3 regions of the Phaeospirillum tilakii genome follow, and region 3 is predicted to be linked to each of the others. Evidence: riboswitches for the same ligand, from Rfam matches in the RefSeq annotation. Region 3 holds a riboswitch; each other region holds the start of a gene.
What was found. Region 3 has a riboswitch for cobalamin ahead of ACFSNB_RS07930 (energy-coupling factor ABC transporter permease). Riboswitches for the same ligand answer to the same signal wherever they lie in the genome.
Positions count from the first base shown of each region.

Region 1: it holds a riboswitch for cobalamin, as region 3 does, so the genes downstream of both, ACFSNB_RS02030 (TonB-dependent receptor family protein) here and ACFSNB_RS07930 (energy-coupling factor ABC transporter permease) in region 3, are expected to answer to the same signal.
Region 2: it holds a riboswitch for cobalamin, as region 3 does, so the genes downstream of both, cbpA (modified peptide precursor CbpA) here and ACFSNB_RS07930 (energy-coupling factor ABC transporter permease) in region 3, are expected to answer to the same signal.

Region 1 is NZ_JBHUIY010000002.1:207,643-210,911, reverse strand. Features, by position in the region: gene ACFSNB_RS02030 (TonB-dependent receptor family protein) at 1-1,953, opposite strand, end outside; cobalamin riboswitch at 2,242-2,450, opposite strand; gene ACFSNB_RS02025 (adenosylcobinamide amidohydrolase) at 2,550-3,236, shown strand.
Region 2 is NZ_JBHUIY010000019.1:59,346-62,614, reverse strand. Features, by position in the region: gene cbpB (peptide-modifying radical SAM enzyme CbpB) at 109-1,503, opposite strand; gene cbpA (modified peptide precursor CbpA) at 1,500-1,619, opposite strand; cobalamin riboswitch at 1,733-1,867, opposite strand; gene ACFSNB_RS10895 (MMPL family transporter) at 2,070-3,269, shown strand, end outside.
Region 3 is NZ_JBHUIY010000012.1:64,461-67,729, forward strand. Features, by position in the region: gene cbiQ (cobalt ECF transporter T component CbiQ) at 1-255, opposite strand, end outside; gene ACFSNB_RS07925 (energy-coupling factor ABC transporter substrate-binding protein) at 252-527, opposite strand; gene ACFSNB_RS07930 (energy-coupling factor ABC transporter permease) at 524-1,177, opposite strand; cobalamin riboswitch at 1,268-1,490, opposite strand; gene ACFSNB_RS07935 (response regulator transcription factor) at 1,567-2,265, shown strand; gene ACFSNB_RS07940 (stimulus-sensing domain-containing protein) at 2,269-3,269, shown strand, end outside.

The sequences.
Region 1 (3,269 bases), on a different contig from region 3:
ATAGGTCGTGCTGCTGGCGATCGCGTAGTCGTAATAGCTCTGGTCGAACAAATTCTGCACCGCGAACGACCAGGTGACCGGCGCCAGCTCGCCGCCGACCCGCAGATCGACCACGGTATGCGAACCGATCAGCGGCTGGAAATTGCTCTGGTCGTTGTCGGCGCGGCGATCGCCGACATAGCGGGCGTCGAGATCGACCACCACGTACTTCTCCCACGCGTCCCACGACAGCCCGGCGGAACTGGTCCAGCGCGACACCAGCGGCACGTCCTTGTCCTTGTACACGCCGGCGGTGAATTTGGCTTCGGTATAAGCGAGGCCGCCCTTCAGCCGCAGTTCGGGGGTCAGGCGGTAGGTCGCGGTCGCCTCGCCGCCATAGCGCCGGGTCGGGTCGAGGTTGCGGTTGACCCCGCTGATCGGGTCGTAATGCAGTTCGTCGCGCAGCTCCATCACGTAGCCGCTGCCCTGCCAGCCGAACCGGCCGTGCTGGCCGCGCAGGCCGAGTTCGAGGTCGCGCGAGGTCTGGGCCTTGAGGGCGAAATTGGTGCCCGAGCCCCAGGCGGTCGAACCGACCCGTTCATCGACATTGGGCAGGCGCAGGCTGCGGCCGAGCCGGCCGAACAAAGCCAGTTGCTCGGTCAGGCGATGGTCGAGGCCGAGATGCAGGGCGTATTGGGTGTCGCTGTCCGACAGCGGGTTGCCGCCCGGGGTGATCGCCCAACTGGCCGAGGCGTTGTCGGGGTTGTAGCGATCGACCGCCGACAGCATCACATGCTCGACCCGGGCGCCGAACGACAGGTCGGTGTCGGGACGGACCGACAGGGTGTCCTGGAGGTATTCGGCCACGTTGTGCTGGCGCAGGTGGTAGGTGTGGAACGGACGGTTGCCCTGATGCCACATCCGCCGCGAATCATAGAGGGAATAGCTGTAATCGAGGCCGGCGGTCAGCCGGTTGGGCAGGCCGGCCAGGCTGCCCTCGCCATTGAGCCGGGGGGTGAAGGACAGGGTGGTCAGCTGGCGCTCGTTGTAGGTGTCGTAGACGCTGCCCCAGCTGCTGAAGAAGGCGTCCTCCTGCTCCTTGTGCCGCACCCCGCCATCGACCACCAGTTCGAGGCCGGAAGCGACGTCGAAACTGCCGCCCAGCGCGGCGTTGACCCCGCGCTTCTCGGCATGGTCGTAGGGCGAGGTGGTGCCGCGCCGCAGGCCACGGGCATAATTGGTCTGATTGACCCCACCCGGCAGGCCGAGATGCTGGTCGTCGGCGCCGAGATTGAGATACAGCTCGCCGCCGTCGAGGCTTTGCCGCACCTCGCCCGAGATGCTGCGCTGTTTGAGGGCGTTGTTGTCGCGATAGCCGTCCGAGGTGATCTGGCTGCCGGCGACCGACAGCGCGGTGTCGCCGATCCGCTTGTTGACCCCGGCATTGGTCTCGCGATAGCCGAGCGAGCCGATCGCCCCCTCGATCCGCGCCGAATCCGGGGTATTGGCGCCGTTCTTGGTGACGATGTTGATCACGCCGCCGACCGCGCCGTCGCCATACAGCACCGCCCCGGCATTGCCCCGGGTGATCTCGATCCGTTCGATGTTGGAACGCTGGATCGCCGACAGATCGACCGAGGACAGATCGACGTCGTTGAGACGGCGGCCATTGACCAGGATCAGGGTGTTGCCGGTCGCGGTGGCACCGAAGCCGCGCATGTCGACCGAGGCGCCGCTGCCGTTGACCCCGCCGAACATCGTCTGCACCTGGATCCCCGGCACCCGGCCGAGGATGTCGGCCAGACTCTGCCCGGGCGAGCGTTCGATCTCGTCGGCGGTGATCACCGTGGTCGAGGCTCCGGTGATGCCCTCGCCCAGCCGGCTGGCGGTCACCAGCGTCTCGGGCAGCGGGTCGGCGGCCGTGGTCCCGGCGGCCTGGGCGGCCGGTCCGGCGCCGATCGCGGCCAGGGTCAACAAAAAGGTCAGGCCGGGTCCCCCCCGGCGCGCGGAATGTCCGCAAGCTCCCATCGGTCACGCTCCTGCGTTCGCGCCCCGGCAAGGCCGGACGGCGCGTGGAAACGAAAACCGATCGGAAGGCCATGACGAATCGGCCCCGACCCGATCCCGGCCGGCGCCGACAGGCACCAGGGGAACCGGCACAACATCGCTCGGGTCATGACGGGGGGAATCCCGGCACGGCCTTCGTCTCGGCGTCGACGTCACCGCTGCGAAAGGCCGCTCCGTATGGGTCCACCGCCCACCGGTTGGGTGACCGTGCTGGCAGGTCTCCTGACTCGCGGGTCATCGCCCGAAGCGCCCGGCCTTCCCAGTTTCCCAGTGGCCATGATGGACGCGGACTCGCCGCTCACAGTTGCGGGGACAGTCACGGATTGCGACCCGCGCGGGGCCGGCACCGTGTTCCCTCTTGCCTCCCCGGTGCGAACCGGGGAACCAGCATGTGCGCCGAAGATGAAACAGCCGTCCCCGCCGGTCAAGCCGGTTTTCCGCCGCCCGCCCGCCCGACACCGGGGCTTGCCCTCTCCCCCCGACCCGTGCGAAACGCCCCGGCGATGGAACCGCTGTTCACCCTCGAAACCCGCCCCGGCTGGCTGATCGCCCGCTTCCCCGCCCCGTGGCGGCTGGCCGGCTGGAGCCTCAACCGCCCCGGCCTGACCTCCACCGCCTGCGTGGCGTGGCTGGAAGTGGTCGATGCCGACCTGCCGCTCGGGGTCGATCCGCTCGACCTGCTCGACCGCCGGCTGGCGGAAGCGGGGCTGGACGGCGCCGCCGGGATGATGACGGCGCGGGCGCTCGACCGCCACCACCGCGCCGCCGCCGGCACCGGCCCCGACCGCGCCGAGGTACTGGTGACTCTCGGCCTGACCAACGGCGCGGTGCTCGATTCCGCCGGCCACCCCCGCCCGGTGATGCCGCCGCCGCCCGCCCCGGTCGGCACCATCAACCTGCTGGCGGCGCTGACCCGGCCGCTCAGCGACGGCGCCCTGCTGGAGGCGCTGGCCCTGGCCGCCCAGGCCCGCACCGCCGCCCTGCTGGCCGAGGACGGCCGCATCGTCGGCACCGGCACCGACTGCATCCTGCTCGCCTGCCCGCCGGCAGCGGCGCCCTGCCCGTTCGCCGGCCTGCACACCGCCACCGGTCAGGCGCTGACCAGCGCGGTCTATCAGGCCACCCGCGCCGCCCGCCGGGTGTGGGAGGCGGAAAATCCCGCCACCCTGGCGGCGTCGCGCCGGCTATGATCCCCCCTTCCCCGCCCCGAGAAAGGCTTTCCC
Region 2 (3,269 bases), on a different contig from region 3:
GCGCCGGGACCAGGGCTGAGGCGGTCAGCATAGCCGCTTTGCCGGGTCTTGCCTACCCCGTCGGGTGGCTTCCGCCGCCCGGGGGGATCCCGGGCGGCGGAGCCGGCGTCAACAGGCGCCAAAGGCGAAGGTGGTTTCGGTCCCTTCGTCCCAGCCATCCCACAGGTAATCGCCCTCGATGCCGTCGGCGATCAGGCGGAAGGCGTAGCGGGCCTGTTCCAGATAGGCGTCGCAATAGGCGCCGATCTGGTTCATGCCGCCATTGGCCTCGTGCGCCTCGGCCGGACAGGGCGAGCCGCAGAAATGGCGCACCGGACAGATCGCGCACTTGGCGATGTCCTCGACCTTGCGCTCGGACACCTTCTTGAACGGCGCGGTCTCCAGCACGTCCTCGATCCGGTCCTGGAACAGGTTGCCGCCGGCGAACTCGGGCAGGCCGATGAACTCGCTGCACGGGAACAGGGTGCCGTCGGGGACCAGGGCGAAGAAGCTGCGCCCGCCGCCGCAGGGGGAGATGTCGCACATCAGCCGCCGCGCGGTGGGGGCCAGGATCGAGATCAGGATGTTGGCGAAGTTCGCCACCACCAGCTTGCGGCCGGTCTCGCGGTAGAGCTGATGGGTGCGGTCGAGCGCGGCGGTGAAGGCCTTGGCCACCACCGCGTCCTCGACCCACGAATCCCTGCCGCCCTGCTGGGTGCAGCGGACGAAGTTCAGCATGCAGGCCGGCACTTCGCGGGCGTGGAGGAACTCGACCATCGCGGTCAGCTGATCGACGTTCTGGCGGTTCATCGTGCAGATCACGTTGAAGCCGGGATAGCCGCGCAGCCGGTCGATCGCCCGCAGGGTCGAATCGAACACGCTGTCGCCGTTCCAGCGCTTGCGCGACAGGTCGGCGACATCCTGCACCGGGGCGTCGAGCGACAGGCCGATGCCGCAGCCCTGGCCGGTCAGGAACGCCACCGCCTCGTCGTCGAGCAGGGTGGCGTTGGTCTGCACCCCGAAGCGGAAGCGGTCGCGGTACTGCTCGATCGCGGCGAACATCGCCTCGCGCGCCAGCATCGGCTCGGCGCCGTGGAAGATGATCTGCGGCTTGCGGTCGGGCGGCAGGGTGCGGCTGAAATAGGCGTCGAGCCGGGCCATCGCGTCGAGCAGGGTCTCCTTGCTCATCTGCTGGCCGCCCTTGCGCATCTCGCCCGGAATGTAGCAATAGGCGCAATCGAGGTTGCAGCGTTCGGTCGGATTGAAATAGACCGCCGACGGCTTCAGATGGAAGCGCAGCATGTCCATTTCCTGGGCGAACGAATCGCGCTTGGCGTGCCACTGCGCCAGCAGGGCGCCGTCCTCGATCACCGCCCCGGTCTGGTCCTTGCGCACCAGCGACCAGAAGGCGGTGTCGGCGTCGATCAGCGCGGTGTAGTCGGGATGGCCGATGTCGAACCAGTCCAGCCCGTCGGGAAGAGCGGCCCCCGCCGCTCCCCCCTTCACCTCGGTGACGAGGCTCAACGCTTCACCTGCTTGTCCATCAGCACGTAATGGGACAGGCCGGTGCCTTCGGCGTCGCAGCTCTTGCGGCTGGCGATCACCGCCGGACGGGTGGTCTTCTGATCGGTTCTGGTCATGGCCTTCACGGACTCCACGTTGGTCGGGGCGACGGCGCCGGGCCATGACGGACCCTTTGCCGAAACCCTTTTCCATCGGATTCCGCCCCGAGACTCTTGATGAGGCCCAACAGGTCTTCTGGCTCTCGGATCAGCCACGGCACCACGCCTTCCCGGCGGTTGGCCGCCAGTGGCCGGGCGTTTTCCGCCCCAGTGGTCCGTGTCCCCGATTACAGCGGCGGGACCGCCACGGAGTTGCACCGTGTTCCGGGATGTTGGACTGAGCCCGTTTACGCCAGCGGGGCGGGGGGCGTCAAGCCCGGCGGCGCCCCGTCCGGCAGGGCCGAAAGCGACGCATGGGAGGGGCGCGATCATCCCCTTGCCCTGTGGGGTCGTTCCGGGGCACAGTCCCGCTCGCGCCGCAGGGCGCGTTTCGTTTTTCCAAGGAACAGTTCAGGACTGGACAAGATCATGGCCCGGCGTCTCGCGGTCTTCCTGGTGGATTGGTGCTGGCGTCATGCCTGGGCGGTGGTGACGGTCGCCCTGCTGGCGACGGCCGGGCTCGGCTATTACGCCGCCACCCATCTCTCCCTCGACACCGACGAATCCAAGCTGATCGCCGGCGATCTGCCGTTCCGCCAGGCCGAGGCGACGATCGATGCCGCCTTCCCCCACACCCTCGACCGGCTGGTGGTGGTGCTCGACGCAGCCACCCCCGAGGCGGCGGAGGAAGGGGTCGAACGGCTGGCCGCCGCGCTGGAGGCCCGCCATGATCCGGCGATCCGCTCGGTGTCCCGCCCGGCCGAGGAAGTGTTCTTCCGCCGCTACGGCCTGATGTTCCTGTCGCCGACCGAGCTGTCGGCGCTGTCCGACCGGCTGATGGCGGCCCAGCCGCTGCTCGGCACCGTGGCGCGCGATCCGTCGCTGCGCGGGCTGGTCGGCGCCACCCAGATGATCCTCGAGGGCGTCGCCCGCCATCAGGCGGCGGCCGAGGAGGTCGAACCGCTGCTGCAACGGCTCGACCGCGCCGCCGGTGCGCTGGCCGAGGGCCGCGCCGCCGAGCCGGCCGACTGGCAGAGCCTCGCCGCCGCCGGCCCCGGGCGCGACACCCCCAGCCGGGTGCTGCTGGTCCAGGTCCGGCTCGACCATGCCGAACTCCAAAGCGGCGCCGCCGGCACCGCCGCGATCCATGCCGCCGCCGCCGCCGCCGGGGTCACCCCCGACCAGGGCTACCGCCTGCGCCTGACCGGCTCGGTGGCGCTGACCGACGCCAATTTCGCCACCGTCACCGAAGGGGTCGGCCTGTCGGCGCCGCTGTCGCTGCTGGCGGTGCTGGTGCTGCTGTTCTGGGGCGTGCGGTCGTTCCGGGTGGTGGCGGCGATCATGATCAGCCTCGCGGTCGGGCTGGTCGCCACCGCCGCCTTCGCCGCCGCCACCGTCGGCAGCCTCAATCCGATCTCGGTCGCCTTCGCGGTGATGTTCGTCGGCATCGCGGTCGATTTCGCCATCCAGTTCGTCATCTCGTTCCGCAACGAGCGGTACCGTCTGACCGACGCCGCTCCGGCGGTCCGCTCGGCCGCCGGGCTGATGGCGGCGCCGCTGTCGCTGGCGGCGCTGGCGACGGCGGTCGGCTTCCTCTCCTTCCTGCCCACCGCCTATACCGGCGTCTCC
Region 3 (3,269 bases):
CTGCACCGCCAGCGCGGCGGTGGCGGTGAGGGCGAAGCCGAACGGCGCCGCCACCAGCCGCAGCCACGCCCCGGGCGGCACCCGGGCGCCAGCCAGCGCCGCCGTCCAGGCGATCGCCAGCACCAGCCCCGCCGCCGGCCAGGGCGGCAGGGCCAGCGTCAGCGCGAGCAGGCCGAGGGCGAGCAGACTCTTCTCCCCCAGCCCACGCTGGCGCCACCGGCTGGCGCTCGCCAGCCGGTCGATCGTCAGACTCACTTCGCGCGGCTTCCCTGGCGGCGGCCGATGGCATAGCCGACCAGCCCCGCGCCGATTGCCGCCTGCACGGCGAACAGCAGGCTTTCCATCTCCTTGCCCGGCGGCTCCCACAGCGGCTCGGCCCACGGGGTATAGGACGGGGCGACGGTGGCCACCGCGTCACGGGCGGCATCGTCGGTGCCGCTGTATTCGGTGCCGGGATGCAGCACCAGCGGGGCGGCGACGATCAGGGCGGCGAGGCCCAGCAGCAACAGATTGAGGCGCGCGCTCATGCCTTGTCTCCCACACCCGGCACCAGGCCGCGACCGGCCAGGGCATTGATCACCACCACCGTCACCAGCCCCTCGGCCACCGCCAGCGGCACCTGGGTCAGGGCGAAGATGCCGGCGAACTTGAGGTAGGCCCCGGCAAAGCCCGATACCGGGTCGGGGAAGGCCAGCGCCAACTGGGCCGAGGTGACCAGATAGGTGGCGAGGTCGCCCAGCGCGGCGGCCAGGGCGATCCCCACCGCCGCCGGCAGGCCGAGGGCGTTCGAGCCCTTCCACACCGCGAAGGCCACCCACGGCCCGGCCACCGCCATCGACATGATGTTGGCGCCGAGCGTGGTCAGGCCGCCATGGGCCAGCAGCAGGGCCTGGAACAGCAGGACGATGCCGCCCAGCACCGCCATCACCGACGGGCCGAACAGCACGGTGCCGAGCCCGGTGCCGGTCGGATGCGAGCAGGAGCCGGTGACGCTCGGCAGCTTCAGCGCCGACAGCACGAAGGCGAAGCCCCCGGCGGCGGCGAGTTGCAGCCGCGCCTCGGGGTGGTCGGTGACGATCCGCTTGAGCTTCCAGGCGCCGGCGGCGACGAAGGGCGCGGCGGCGGCGCTCCAGGCCAGCGCGTGCGGCGCCGGCAAAAAACCTTCCATGATATGCATTCGGGACGGACTCCGTTCGTCGAGAGGGCAAAATGCCGCCGCGAAACGGAATTCTGTTCGACCTCCCGGCACACCCCGTCCGGCAGGCTCACGGCGACTCTCGCGATGGCAGGTCTCCTGACTTGCGGGTCGTCGGCACCGGTCCGGCCTTCCCAGCCCCCCGCGCGGGGGCCAGTGGCTTGAGGGGGACCCGTGCCTCTCCGCCTACAGTTGCGGGGGCAGTCGCGGATTTGGCCCAGGCCGGGCCGCACCGCGTTCCCATTTTCACCCCGTCGGCGGCGGCCGGCGGGGAACCATCGTCCCCCAACTATAATTTCGCCACGATCCCGATGCAAACCTCGACCATCCTGCTATCCTGCCCGGCACGGCAGTGACGGAGTTTTCCCCCCTTGACCCATACCATCGCGATGGTCGATGACGACCGCAACATCCTGACCTCGGTGTCGATGGCGCTGGAAGCCGAGGGCTTCAAGGTGCGCACCTACACCGACGGGGCCGAGGCGTTGCGCGGGCTGACCGCCCAGCCGCCCGATCTCGCTTTGCTCGACATCAAGATGCCGCGGATGGATGGGATGGAGCTGTTGCAGCGGCTGCGCCGCCAATCGTCGCTGCCGGTGATCTTCCTCACTTCCAAGGACGACGAGATCGACGAACTGCTCGGCCTCAGGATGGGGGCCGACGATTACATCAAGAAGCCGTTCTCGCAAAAGCTGCTGATCGAACGGATCCGCGCCCTGATCCGCCGGATCGAGGCCAACGCCGCCGGCGGGGCCGAGGCGGTGAGCGAGGTGATCACCCGGGGGCCGCTGCTGCTCGATTCCGCCCGCCATGCCTGCACCTGGAACGGTCACGGCGTCGATCTGACCGTCACCGAGTTCCTGTTGCTGAAGGCGCTGGCGATCCGCCCCGGCCACGTCAAGAGCCGCGACCAGCTGATCGATGCCGCCTATGGCGAATCGATCTATGTCGACGACCGCACCATCGACAGCCACGTCAAACGGCTGCGCAAGAAGTTCCGCGAGGTCGACGAGTCGTTCGCCCAGATCGAAACCCTGTATGGGGTCGGCTATCGCTACCGCGAGGAATAGGGCGTGAAGACCGCGCCGGCCGTCGCCGGTCCGGCCGAGGGGCCGCCCCGCCGCCGCTGGCCGCGCTGGCGGCTGCTGGCCTCGCCGCTGACCCGCCGCATCCTCGCCGTCAACCTGCTGGCCCCGGTGGTGCTGGTGGGCGGACTGCTCTATCTCGACCGCTACAAGCAGGGGCTGATCCGCTCCGAACTCGACGGCCTCGCCACCCAGGCGCAGATGGTCGCCGCCGCCGTCGGCGAGGGCGCGCTGATCGAGGGCGAGGGCGAGGGCCTCGAATTCAATGCCGAGACCGCGCGGCAGATGGTGCGCCGGCTGGCCGAGCCGGCCCGGCTGCGGGTGCGGCTGTTCGGCGCCGGCGGCGAGCTGGTGGCGGATTCGCGCTTCCGCTTCGGCGCGGTCGGGCTGGTCCATGTCGAGCTGCTGCCGCCGCCGCATGATCCGCATTGGTTCGACACCCTGCGCATCGGCTGGGAACGGCTGGCCCACTGGATGCGGTTCGACCGCGCCTTGCCGCTCTATCTTGATCCGCCCCGGGCGCGGGCCAGCGATTTCATCGAGGTGGCGACCGCGCTGGAGGGCCGCAGCGGCGCCCAGGTCCGCACCCGCAAGGGCGGCGGGCTGGTGCTGTCGGTGGCGGTGCCGGTCCAACGCTACAAGCAGGTGCGCGGCGCGGTGCTGATCAGCGCCGAGGGCAACGGCATCGCCCGCTCGCTGTTCCAGATCCGCCTCGCCATCTTCCAGGCCTTCCTGCTGTCGCTGGCGCTGACGGTCGGGCTGTCGCTCTATCTCGCCGGCACCATCGCCCGCCCGGTGCGCCGCCTCGCCTTGGCGGCGGAGCGGGTGCGCCATGGCCAGGGCCGCGCCGCGCTGATCCCCGATCTGTCCCGGCGCGGCGACGAGATCGGCGAGCTGTCGGTGGCGCTGAAGGAGATGACCGAGGCGCTGTGGCGGCGGATGGACGCGATCGAGGCCTTCGCCGCCGATGTCGCCCACGAGATCAAGAA